DNA from 4 places in the Caldanaerobius polysaccharolyticus DSM 13641 genome. Region 2 is predicted to be linked to each of the others. Evidence: riboswitches for the same ligand, from Rfam matches in the RefSeq annotation. Region 2 holds a riboswitch; each other region holds the start of a gene.
The links. Region 2 has a riboswitch for cyclic di-AMP ahead of dapB (4-hydroxy-tetrahydrodipicolinate reductase). Riboswitches for the same ligand answer to the same signal wherever they lie in the genome.
Positions count from the first base shown of each region.

Region 1: linked by a shared signal. The riboswitch ahead of CALPO_RS14620 (C40 family peptidase) and the one ahead of dapB (4-hydroxy-tetrahydrodipicolinate reductase) in region 2 are both predicted to bind cyclic di-AMP.
Region 3: linked by a shared signal. The riboswitch ahead of CALPO_RS0102180 (C40 family peptidase) and the one ahead of dapB (4-hydroxy-tetrahydrodipicolinate reductase) in region 2 are both predicted to bind cyclic di-AMP.
Region 4: linked by a shared signal. The riboswitch ahead of CALPO_RS0103890 (LysM peptidoglycan-binding domain-containing protein) and the one ahead of dapB (4-hydroxy-tetrahydrodipicolinate reductase) in region 2 are both predicted to bind cyclic di-AMP.

Region 1 is NZ_KE386494.1:1,023,164-1,026,265, reverse strand. Features, by position in the region: gene CALPO_RS0105895 (glucuronate isomerase) at 1-693, shown strand, start outside; gene CALPO_RS14620 (C40 family peptidase) at 749-1,705, opposite strand; cyclic di-AMP (ydaO/yuaA leader) riboswitch at 1,711-1,854, opposite strand; gene CALPO_RS0105885 (histidinol-phosphatase) at 2,011-2,826, shown strand; gene CALPO_RS0105880 (ArsR/SmtB family transcription factor) at 2,892-3,102, shown strand, end outside.
Region 2 is NZ_KE386495.1:697,982-701,083, reverse strand. Features, by position in the region: gene CALPO_RS0109910 (alpha/beta hydrolase) at 1-713, opposite strand, end outside; cyclic di-AMP (ydaO/yuaA leader) riboswitch at 887-1,017, shown strand; gene dapB (4-hydroxy-tetrahydrodipicolinate reductase) at 1,292-2,140, shown strand; gene sfsA (DNA/RNA nuclease SfsA) at 2,223-2,912, shown strand; gene CALPO_RS0109895 (DUF6612 family protein) at 2,941-3,102, opposite strand, start outside.
Region 3 is NZ_KE386494.1:247,536-250,637, reverse strand. Features, by position in the region: gene CALPO_RS14740 (hypothetical protein) at 257-430, shown strand; gene CALPO_RS0102185 (lactate utilization protein) at 584-1,180, shown strand; cyclic di-AMP (ydaO/yuaA leader) riboswitch at 1,177-1,311, shown strand; gene CALPO_RS0102180 (C40 family peptidase) at 1,314-2,216, shown strand; gene typA (translational GTPase TypA) at 2,332-3,102, shown strand, end outside.
Region 4 is NZ_KE386494.1:605,546-608,647, reverse strand. Features, by position in the region: gene CALPO_RS0103900 (endonuclease MutS2) at 1-1,263, shown strand, start outside; gene CALPO_RS0103895 (DUF523 domain-containing protein) at 1,268-1,705, shown strand; cyclic di-AMP (ydaO/yuaA leader) riboswitch at 1,835-1,964, shown strand; gene CALPO_RS0103890 (LysM peptidoglycan-binding domain-containing protein) at 1,970-2,779, shown strand; gene CALPO_RS13195 (PBP1A family penicillin-binding protein) at 2,826-3,102, opposite strand, start outside.

The DNA of each region.
Region 1 (3,102 bases), on a different contig from region 2:
CAGTGGGGCTATGAGGTGTCGGAGGATTTTAGCGGTGACACCGCAGGACAAATACGTAAGTTTTTGAGGGAGTGGATGGACAGAATTGAAGCTGTGTACATGGCGGTATCGCTGCCATGGGATTTTGCGTATCCTGAGGATTCTCCTAGAAGTCGCATTATAGAGGAATGCGTGCTGCCTGTAGCTGGCGAGCTAAACAAGCCCTTTGCACTTATGATAGGCGTAAAGAGACAATTAAATCCTGGGCTCAAAGATGCCGGTGATGGGGTTGGAAGGGCTGATGTCAGGGCGGTGGAATACCTATGCTCTCGCTATCCCCACAATAAATTCATGGTGACGTTGCTGTCCAGAGAAAACCAGCACGAGCTGGCCGTAGCTGCACGCAAATTCAGAAACCTTATGCCCTTCGGCTGCTGGTGGTTTTTAAATAACCCCAGCCTTGTGGACGAGATAACCCGCATGAGGTGTGAGCTTTTAGGGGTGAGCTTCATACCTCAGCATTCTGATGCCAGAGTGCTGGACCAGCTGATCTACAAGTGGGAACACTCAAGAAAGATCATAGCGGATGTTCTTGTAGACAAGTACACGGACCTCGCCAGAACAGGGTGGGCTATTGAGTCCCAGGAAGTAAGGCGGGACGTGGAAAAACTGTTTGGAGGCAATTTCTGGGGTTTTCTGGAGAGGAAGTTTTAAAAGCTCATGGGGCATAAAAGGCTATCGGGATACATCCCGATAGCCTTTGTTTTAGTTAATACCTCCTAGCGCCTATATAGTATTGTCTGAACCAGCCGCTGAAGTCAGATATTACCGCCTTTTGTTTGGAGCTGCTCATATGTATAAGCTGGTTGTTTCCGATGTAAATGCCTTCGTGAGTAGGATTACCTCCGGATGTAGAGAAAAACACTATGTCACCTGGCATCAAATCATTGCTGCTCACATATGTACCCCCAGAGTATTGGGCACTAGCTGTCCTCTCTATGGATATGCCAGCCTGTTTAAATACGTATTGTACAAAGCCTGAGCAATCAAACCCTGCTGGAGATGTGCCTCCGTACACATACGGGGTGCCCAGGTACTGCTTGGCTATGTCCACCACGCTGGTGTTTGATGTAGGCCTTTCGTAGGAGCCCCTGGACGATAAAGCTGAATTGGATAAGGCTTTATTTATAGCGCTGATGGTTTGGGGTCCAGCAATGCCGTCTACAGTTAAATTATGTCTAGCCTGAAAGGCCCTTACGGCCTTTTCTGTGGCTGGCCCAAATATGCCGTCTATTCCCCCTGTGCTATAGCCCAATCTGCTGAGACTTTGTTGCAGGTTCTTTACGGCATCGCCTCTCGAGCCTATTTTAAGAGTTGTAGTGGATAAGGTTACCCCAGGCGATGTCCTGTTTATACTCCCTCTGGATGCCAGGGCGTTTCTGCCGTTTAGCAGCAGTTGAATGCGCTGGTATGTAGCAGGGCCTACGATGCCGTCAGCGGTAAGGCCGTTGCTGCTTTGAAATCTTTTTACAGCGTTTAAAGTGAGGGGACCGAATATGCCGTCAATACTGCTGTTGAAGTATCCTAGGCTTTTCAGCTCTTTTTGTAAGGTTACCACAGCTTGTCCACTGCTACCGTAGCGCAGAAGGCTGGCGGCAAAAGCAGAAGGTGTTTGCATCAGCGTGTAGGCGATCAGCGCAGATGCCACGATTTTTCTTGTGTTCAATGTAACCATCCTTTCTCTTTTAGCCTGCGAGGTTAGTTGACGGGTTCGGTAAAGAGCAAACCCTACCACTTCGAAATTTTTGCGAAGTGGATTCACCCCAAGGTTTATCCCCCGCTCCATATAGAATATGGATTAGGCTATTTATTAATTAATTATTAAGTATATTAAAATTATATTACAAATGTATTTAAAAAGTCAAATTTTCAGGGGGATTTTTATGTTAAATTAATGTTACAAAATACGGTGGGAAGATGTCTGAATATGATATAATTTAAGAATAAAAAAGCTGAATTGGAGGAATGTAAATGCATTATTGGGATTACCATGTACACCTTGAAAACGGGCCTTATACTATAGAATGGCTAAGCGAATTTGTCCGGCATGGTCAAAGCAGGAATGTGGCAGAAATAGGGTTTTCAGAGCACGGGTACAGGTTTAAACAGGCGTATCACCTTATATGCACTGATGGCTATAGAGGCAGCTGGGTTGAGAAGCACGGCGGAGAGGATATAGAAGAGTATATAGGCCTCATTGAAAAGGCTAAACATCGAGGATTTTCGGTAAAATTAGGCATTGAGCTGGATTATATACCGGAGAAAGAGGAAGAAATCAGGCAATTTGTTAAGCAGTATCCTTTTGATTACGTCATTGGCTCTATTCATTGGTTGGGGGATTGGGGAATCGACCTGGACCCAAGAGATTGGGAGGATAAAGACGTTTATGATGCCTATAAGAGATATTTTGAGATATTAAAACAAGCTGCTAAGAGCAGGATATTCAGCTTTCTCGGGCATCCTGATGTCATTAAGGTTTTTGGGTACAAGCCTTGGGAGGATATAACAGAACTCTACGAAGACGCTGCAAAGGTCATAGCTGAAAATGGGCAGTGTGTAGAGGTGAGCACGGCAGGGCTTAGAAAGCCTGTAGGTGAGATGTACCCGTCGCAGGTATTTCTGGAGATACTTTCAAAATACGGCGTTCCTGTTATTTTAAACTCAGATGCCCACTATCCTGAACACGTAGGCTATATGTTTGATAAAGGCATAGATTATATCAAAAAATGCGGCTACACGTCTCTTTGCAAATTTGAAAAGCTATCTCGCCGTATTGAGGAAATGTAGTTATATCAGGCAATTGTTCGATTGCTCGTTTTTAGCTTGACAGCTTTTATTTTTTTATATAATATATAGATAAATTTAAATGTATCTATATAGGTGGTGGTAATATAAAAGAACTGGCGAATAAATTTAAAGCGCTGGCTGATGAAAACAGGCTTAAAATCCTTAAAATGCTATATTCGGGCGAAATGTGCGTATGTGATATAACAGAAAATTTAGGTTTAAGTCAGCCTACGGTATCTCATCATATGAAAATACTAGAGGATGCCGGTTTTGTGA
Region 2 (3,102 bases):
TTTTCATAAATGTGCATTTCAAAAGGCACTTTATGGCGGCGCAAGGCCATAGCAAAAAGCACGCTGTTCTCCACCGGAACCCCTTGATCATCAGCCGTATGCCATATAAACGCAGGAGGAGTATCTTTCGTTACTTTTAGCTCGTTGGAAAAGCACCTCTTCAATTCCTCCGAAGGATTTTCCCCTAAAAATGCCTCCATAGAGCCCCTATGGGTGTGCTCTTCAAAAGTTATAACAGGGTAGCATAACACCATGGCATCTGGTCTGCAACTTATCCTCTCCACCGGATCGGCGGCATTTATATCTCCACAGTCGTAATGAGTTCCTACTGATGACGCCAGATGCCCTCCTGCGGAAAAGCCCAGCACGCATATCTTGTGGGGATCTATGTTCCACTCAGCTGAATGATACCTTACCTTTCTAACGGCCCTCTTGGCATCCATTAATATATATGGGTATTTATACGGGCTTACCCTGTAATTTAAAACAAATGAATGTAAGCCTATGGAGTTTATCCACTTGGCCACCGGCTCTCCTTCGTGTTCAGCCCTCTTTACATATCCTCCCCCTGGAAAAACGATGACAGCTCCTACTGGCCTATCAGTGTGGATCAAATAAGGAACCAGATGAGGACGATCTTCTAACTCAAACCCCATTGCCCCCGGTACGCCATTATCCCACAGCATTATCCTTTCCTTACCTTTGCAGTCCATAGCGTCTCTCCCCTTTCTATATTGACAAAAGTCCACTTAATAGAATTATAGAAAAACACAATATCAATAACAAGAGCGAAGCAAACGCTGTTAGACTTGACATTGTTGTCAAAAAGATATATACTATAAAGAGAGATTGACATCATTGTAGTCAGATGAGAGTTGAAATAAATAATAAATTTACGCTGAATTTCCGCAAGGGAAACGGGGGAACCATTGTTTGGGGCGTATTCCCGTAAAGGGATAGGGCAACCTTTCAGTCCGAGCCCGTCAGCTAACCTCGTAAGCGTTGAAAGGGAGATGATCTGATATTATATGGTGAATGAACCATGGATCACTCCATGGTTTTATTTATGCTATTCTAAAATATTTTCAAAGCACTTTAGAGGATAACACCTATTGGGGTTTTCTGTTCCTCGGTTTCTGCATAAGAGCAAAACAAAGATAACTATCTAAACTTGGTTTTCATAGGATTCCCTTTATAAAACCGAGCAAAAGCGAGGGGAAATCCTTTGAAAATATAACGATATAACGCGAAACCTTCGCGAAAATTAAGTAATTTTAAAGGGGGTATGATATTGATAAAGGTATGTATGGTTGGATTAGGAAAAACTGGGTCAGTTATTGCAAAAAATCTATTAAAATCCAAAGATTTAAAATTAGTAATGGCGCTATGCTCACCAGGCAGCGAAAAAGAAGGTAAAGACCTTGGTGAACTGTTAAATACAAGAGATACAGGAATACTCGTTATGGGATCAGATAAACTATCAGATAATCTGAAATTATATAAACCTGATGTGGCGGTGGATTTTTCCACTCCTGACGCGTGCGTTCACAATATGGAGGTATTTGCAAAACATAAAGTAAATATGGTTATAGGAACAACGGGTTTTACAAAATCGCAGGAACAAAGGATAGAATCAATAGTTAAGCAATATAAAATAGGAGTTGTAATGGCTCCAAATATTACATTGGGTGTAAATGTAGTAAAATTTGTAAGTGAATTGGTTTCCAGCCTGCTATTTGATTACGATGTGGAAATTTCAGAGGCCCACCATAGGAATAAGAAAGATTCACCATCAGGTACCGCAATTAAGATTGCCGATAGTATTTTAAAGGCTAGAAAAATCAAAGAAAGAAACTTTATATACGATAGAAGCATGGTACACAAACGCGAGGATAATGAAATAGGGATTTCTTCAATTAGAGCAGGCGGTATAGTAGGAGTGCATAAAGTGATATTTGCCGGAGAAAATGATATGGTGGAGTTAACGCATCAATCATTTAGTAGAGAGGCCTTTGCAGAAGGCGCTAAGAAAGCTATACGGTTTATCGCAGGTAAAAAAGGCATGTACGATATGGATGATGTCCTCAACTTAAAAACCGTACTTCAAAATTACCTAATGGAAGATTATGCTATAATTTAAAAAGGAATGCAGATAAGCATTCCTTTTTAAATTTTTTGTGGTAGTAGTATAATGGTTAATGAAAGGTTTTAGGAGGATTAAAATGGAGATACCAAATCCTATTATAAAAGCCACGTTTATAAAAAGATTAAATCGCTTTGAAGCCAATGTAGACGTAAATGGCAGCACAACCCTTGTCCACGTGCCCAACTCGGGAAGGTGCAAAGAGCTTTTTATCCCCGGCGCTGAAGTTTACATTGAAATAAGGCAAAGGCCGGGTAGGAAAACCCCTTACGAGCTCTGCTATGTAAAGAAAAGCCACAGGCTGATTTCGATAGATTCAAGCATACCCAATAAGCTGGTGTACGAGGCTCTCCTTCAAAAAAGGATGGACGCATTCGCCGTTTACGATGATATTCAGCGGGAGAAGGTGTACGGGGATAGCCGCCTTGACATCATGCTGAGAAAAGGTAAAGACATCTGCTACATGGAGGTCAAAGGGGTTACCCTCGAAGAAAACGGCGTAGCTATGTTCCCCGATGCGCCTACCCAAAGAGGGGTAAAGCACGTAAATGAACTCATCAAAATAAAGGAAAAAGGCATGAGAGCAGCTATAATCTTCGTAATTCAGATGGATGACATAAAACACTTTACGCCCAACGACAGGACCGACCCTGAATTCGGTGCCGCTCTAAGGCTGGCTACGTCCAAAGGGGTAGAAGCCTACGCCTATACCTGCAACGTGGACTTAGGCAGTATATCGATAAAGGACATGGTAGAAATTATGCTGTAATAAAAGCCCGGGCTGTATTTTGCCATTTTTAAGGCAAATCAGGTATAGTTAATTCTCTGGCATTTTTAGCCTCTTCAGGGAGAACCACTTTTATATCAGGATCATTGATATTGCTGCAGTTCATTGAACCACTGATCATTTCCCACTTTAAAGGCACAGGCTGACCATTCTCTGAAATACCGTCTTTTGT
Region 3 (3,102 bases), on a different contig from region 2:
TCTGGTTTTGTCTTATTTATTTAATTATATCTTTAATTATATTTTAACGCGGGTTTAGTTTCAACAGATTAAAAAATATTGTAGAAGAGTCAAAAAAATGAGTAAAAAGTCTTGAAGATATGCATTTTGATGATATAATAATAGGTAAGTTTAGGTTAAGGCTGAAATTTACCCGCTAGGCGGTTGATTATAATTATTACAAAAAAAGGGTAAAATAGTTATATAGAGTAGCGCTTCAAGTAGCGAGGTGAAGAATATGAAGTGTCCACACTGCAAAAGTACAAATATAGGGAAGATAGGTAAAAAGATGTACTTTTGCAGAGACTGTGCATGTGAGTTTAAAGTGGAAAAATGGGGTGCCCTTGTATACGAGTACGACGTAGACGGCAGCGTGTTGAAAAAATACAAGGTGTGCGTAAACCTTCTGTGAGCTTAAGAGCTCACTATTTTTTTGCTTTTTTACTTTATTAATAATTTATAAATATTTTATTAATATTTATAGAGGATTTTTTACTTAAATGTAGAATTATATTCAATAGTAACAACGATGCTGGATGCAAGGTGATAGAAAGGGGGGAAAAGATTGAACGATTTCAGATTGTGGTATTATGAGTTTATGGCAAGTAACGCCATAAAGTCATTGGAGAAAAACAATATAAAAGGCTATTATGTAAAGGATATTGACAGCGCTCGCAAAAAGGTACTGGATTTGATACCAGAAGGCAGTACCATAGGTTTGGGCGGTTCTATGACTCTTAATGAACTGGACTTAATAGGCGAATTCAGGTCCAGTAAATACAAGCTGTACGACAGGTACAGAGAAGGGGCATCTAGCCAGGAAATAGAGGAAGCCAAGCGAAATTCTCTTTTGGCAGATGTCTTTGTCACAGGTACCAATGCCATAACTTTAGATGGACATCTTGTAAATTTAGATGGCAACGGCAACAGAGTTGCTGCTATGATATATGGGCCAAAAAAGGTCATAGTGGTGGCAGGGATAAATAAAGTCGTAAAGGATGTAGAAGAGGGTATAAAGAGGTGTAGAGAAGTAGCGGCAGTAATGAATGCCAGGAGGTTTAATTGTAGTCCGGAAGATATTAGCAATTGCACAGTTATAATTGGCAAACAGCCGGAGAACAGGATGCACGTGATAATAATAGGTGATGTTCTGGGATTTTAAAAAATCAGCCGAATCCGCAAGGTACGGGGAAACCATTGTCAGGGGCTAATCCATAGCGAAAGTGTGCTGTGGTAGGGTTATTCCTTTTCCGAGTCCGTCAGCTAACCCCGGAGGCTAAAGGAAGGAGAAAAAAATGAATAGGATTTACAAAAGATTTTTTTACGGAGCGCTGATAATGGGCTTTGTACTTTTTGCTCCTTTTTCTATAAAACGTGTATACGCGGATAGCCTTGGGATTATTACTGGGGATGGAGTCAATGTGAGAAGTGAGGCAAGTCTTGCGTCGAAAGTCATAACTTCTCTTAATAAGAATGACCGAGTCGTATGCGTAAAACTGACTGGTAATTGGTATAGAGTAAGGCTGTCCAATGGCAAAGAGGGATGGGTATACAGCAAGTACATAAAGGTACAACCTACTGTCATTGTTTCTAGAGAAGCGGATATGAAAAGGGCTTATATCACAAGTGACGGTGTAAACCTGAGAAACGATGGCAGCATAAACGCCAAAGTAATCGCTACGTTAAAAAAAGGCCAGCCTGTTTCTGTCAAGGGTCAGAAAAACGGCTGGTATAATGTCGTACTGGCAGATGGCCGGACGGGCTGGGTATATGGTGATTATATTTCTTTGAACGGTATTTCTTCCAGGGGTTTTGAAAGCAGATTGAATGGCCAGAGCGTAGTAGAATACGCGAAACAGTTTTTAGGAACGAGGTACGTTTACGGTGGAACGTCGCCATCGGGTTTTGATTGTTCAGGGTTTACCTCCTATGTATATAAACACTTCGGTATAACGCTGCCAAGGGTGGCAAGCGACCAGGGCAACTACGGCGTGTATGTTTCTAAGGATGATTTGGAGCCCGGAGATCTAGTGTTTTTCGCGACAAGTGGAGGTAGGAATATAACCCATGTAGGGATTTACATAGGCGACAATCAGTTTATACACAGTTCCTCATCGCGCAGAGGCGTAATCATCAGCAAACTGGAAGGCTACTACAGCGACACATATGTGACTGCCAGGCGATGTTTGAGCGAGTAGATTGGACAACGGGGTTGGAGCACTTTTGCAGCGTATTTAAAAATATGATATAATTTATATAAAGTGATGGGTACAACGTGTATCCTTTTTTTATTTACTGGAAAGGGGTAAGTTGATGCAGAAAGTTGTAAGAAATGATGTCAGAAATATTGCAATAATAGCTCATGTGGATCACGGTAAAACCACCCTGGTAGACGGTATGTTAAAGCAAAGCGGCATATTTAGGGCTAATCAAAAGGTCGAGGAGAGGGTATTGGACTCCAATGCACTGGAAAGAGAAAGAGGCATAACCATACTGGCAAAAAATACGGCTGTTAAGTACAACGACGTTACTATAAATATAGTGGATACCCCGGGGCATGCTGACTTTGGCGGCGAAGTAGAGAGGGTCCTGAAAATGGTGGACGGGGTACTTTTGTTGGTAGATGCCTTTGAAGGGCCTATGCCCCAGACAAGGTTTGTGCTGAGAAAAGCATTGGGATTAAACCTGAAACCTATTGTGGTGATAAACAAGATAGACAGACCTGATGCGAGAGTAGAACAGGTCGTTGATGAAGTCCTTGACCTATTTATTGAGTTGGGGGCCAATGACGAGCAGATTGATTTTCCTGTGGTGTATGCATCTGCGCGAGAAGGGATTGCAAAAAGGACCATGGATGAAAATTCTTCGGATTTAAAGCCCCTCTTTGATGCCATACTGGAATATATACCTGCTCCGGAAGGAGTAGTGGATGCGCCTATGCAGCTGTTGGTTACAACTTTAGAATACGATAACTACATCGGCAGGATATGCATAGGCCGTGTGGAGAGGGGAACGGTGAAAGACGGTCAAAATGTAGCTGTATGCAAAAAAGATGGCACTATCGTTAACGCTAAAATAGCCCAA
Region 4 (3,102 bases), on a different contig from region 2:
GCGGTGTTTAACCATGTGTTTGCCGACATCGGCGACGAACAGAGCATAGAGCAAAGCCTGAGCACTTTTTCAGCACATATGACCAATATAGTGGAAATACTAAATGAGGTGGATGACAACTCCCTTGCCTTGTTTGACGAGTTGGGAGCAGGAACTGACCCCGCTGAAGGGGCGTCTTTGGCCATGGCTATTCTGGATAGGGTGCACACAAAAGGAGCGATAACTATTGCAACAACTCACTACAGCGAACTCAAGGCATATGCGCTTACAAAGGATTTTGCAGAAAATGCATCGGTAGAATTTGATGTGGAGACGTTGAGGCCCACTTATAGACTTTTAATAGGGGTGCCTGGGAAAAGCAACGCCTTTGAGATATCCCGCAGGCTGGGGCTTGATGAGAGCATAATAGAGGATGCCAGGGGTTTTCTAAGTGAAGAGAGCATAAAGTTTGAGGACTTAGTGGTGGATCTGGAAAGAAAGCGGAACATGGCGGAAGAAGAAAGAAAAGAAGCTGAGGCATTGAGACTGCAACTGGATAATTTAAAGCAGGAATACGAGGAAAGGATACAACAGCTAAAACTGGAGTACAAAAAGAAGATAAATGAAGCCAAAAGAGAAGCTTCGCAATTGCTAGTTAATGTGCGCAGGGAAGCCGACTTGCTGCTCAAGGATTTGAGGAAGGAAATGAAAGAAGGGGACATCCGCCAGCGAATGAAGGACATAGAGACGGCAAAGGACAAAATAAATAAAATGCTTGATATGGTGCTTCCTGAAGAGGAAAAGCCACAGTACGAGCAGGTAATACCAGAAGACATAAAGCCGGGGGACGAAGTCCTGGTAGTAAGCCTCAACAACCGTGGGATCGTTCAGTCGGTTAACGGCGATGAAGTATTGGTGCAGCTGGGGGTCATGAAGGTAAATGTCCCTATAAGGGATGTAAGAAAGCAAAAGCCTTCAAATGTTGTTTCAAAGAAATCAGCAATAGGGAAAATGGTAGCGCAGAAATCCATGTATATATCATCTAATATAGATTTAAGGGGTAAAAACCTTGAAGAGGCACTTATGGAATTAGATAAATACATCGACGACGCATATCTCGCCAATTTAAGCTTGGTGACAGTTATCCATGGAATAGGCACAGGGGTATTAAAAAGCGGGGTAAGGCAGTACTTAAAGACCAACAACCATGTACGGTCTTTTCGTCCAGGCAGGTACGGAGAGGGCGGAGACGGAGTTACCGTTGTCGAGCTTAAAGAGAGGTGATAGGGTGTTAATCGTTAGCGCATGCCTTGCTGGGCTTAACACCAGGTATGATGGCAAAGGCTGTATTGATGAGAAGGTGTATAAACTCATAAAAGAGGGAAAGGCCATACCGGTATGCCCTGAGCAACTGGGGGGACTTTCTACTCCCCGATGTCCTTCGGAGATTTGCGGGGGTACAGGATGTGATGTGCTGGATCGCCGAGCTAGAGTTATAACTTCCGATGGAAGGGATGTTACGGAAAACTTTGTGCGAGGAGCGTATGAAGTGTTGAAACTGGCAAAAGCGGTACGGGCAAAAAAGGCTGTGCTAAAAGCAAAAAGCCCATCTTGCGGATGGGGAAGCGTTTACGATGGCACTTTTACAGGGAACTTAATTAGGGGCAATGGCGTAACAGCAGAGCTATTGATGAGAGAGGGCATAGATATTGAAAGCAGAGGTTAAAGCCCTCTTTTTTATTTGCCAAAGATGATGGAAATACAGGCTTTATATGCCTACATTTCCATCAAATTAATATAGATTTACCTTTTGTTATTTGTTAATATTATATTAAACATATTACAAATTTATTAACAATATATTAAGCCGAATCTCCTTAAAGGAGTACGGGGGGATTTTTTCAGGGGTGAATCTCGAGGATTCGAGTAGGGTAACCTCAACCCGAACCCGGCAACTAACCTCGGAGGCGAAAGAGGAGGAAGAAGGCATATGTTCAAGTCAAAAAAGGCCACAGCATTTGTGGCGGCGTTAGCCCTATCCTTTGCCTTATCTCAGACCGCTTATTCCGGCACTTATAAGGTTGTACCGGGAGATTCCCTTTACACAATAGGGAAACTTTTTAACACCACGGCTTCAGCTATTATGAGGGATAATAACCTCACTGACACATGGATTTATCCAGGGCAGGTTTTATATGTTCCTTCGATTGTGTATACGGTGAAAAGCGGTGATACCTTGTACCTTATAGCCAAAAGGTACGGAGTATCGGTTTATTCTCTGCGCAAGGCCAATGGTATATGGGGCGATTACATATACCCTGGACAACAGCTCAACATACCAGGTTCAGGTTCGACGACAGGAACCTCATCAAATAGCGGTAGCTATCAGGAGGCATCCAGAGGATCTGTATACAGAGGCGTTATCTCTTATACGTTAAGCGATTTGGATTTATTGGCGAGATTGATAACGGCAGAGGCAGATGGAGAGCCTTATGAGGCTAAAGTAGGCGTAGGGGCTGTAGTTATAAACAGAGTCAAAGATTATCGATTTCCTGACACCATACCTGATGTGATATATGAGAAAACTGACGGATATTATCAATTTACACCTGTAGCCAATGGTTGGATCAATAAGCCGGCATCTGATGAGGCTAAAAAGGCAGCGTATGATGCACTTCATGGCAGTGATCCTACCAAAGGTGCTCTGTTCTATTTTGACGACAGCACCACGAACTCGTGGCTGTGGTCTCAACCTATAGCGGCAAGGATAGGCAGAATGGTATTCACATACCTCAGATAAAATTAAAGGAGAGGGCAGAAGAGAGGACATCTGATATGTCCTTCTTTTACTGGCCTTTTTTGCCTTTAAACAGCCCATTAATCATATCCTGAAGATTGGTTGCAGGGGATTTATGAGTACCTGAAGTATTGTCTTGCATCGTTGGGCTGTTGTTATTGTTTTCTCCCTGGTTTTGGCCGCTCTGCCCAGGAGATGTGGTGCTGTTACCGTTCTGTTCTCCTGTGCCAGAAGGAGGAGTTGCGGTGTTGTTGTCACCGGGTTGGTTTTGATTTTGGTTACCGCTTTGGGGATTAGAAGGATTTGGGTTCTCTTGGGGACCTGGG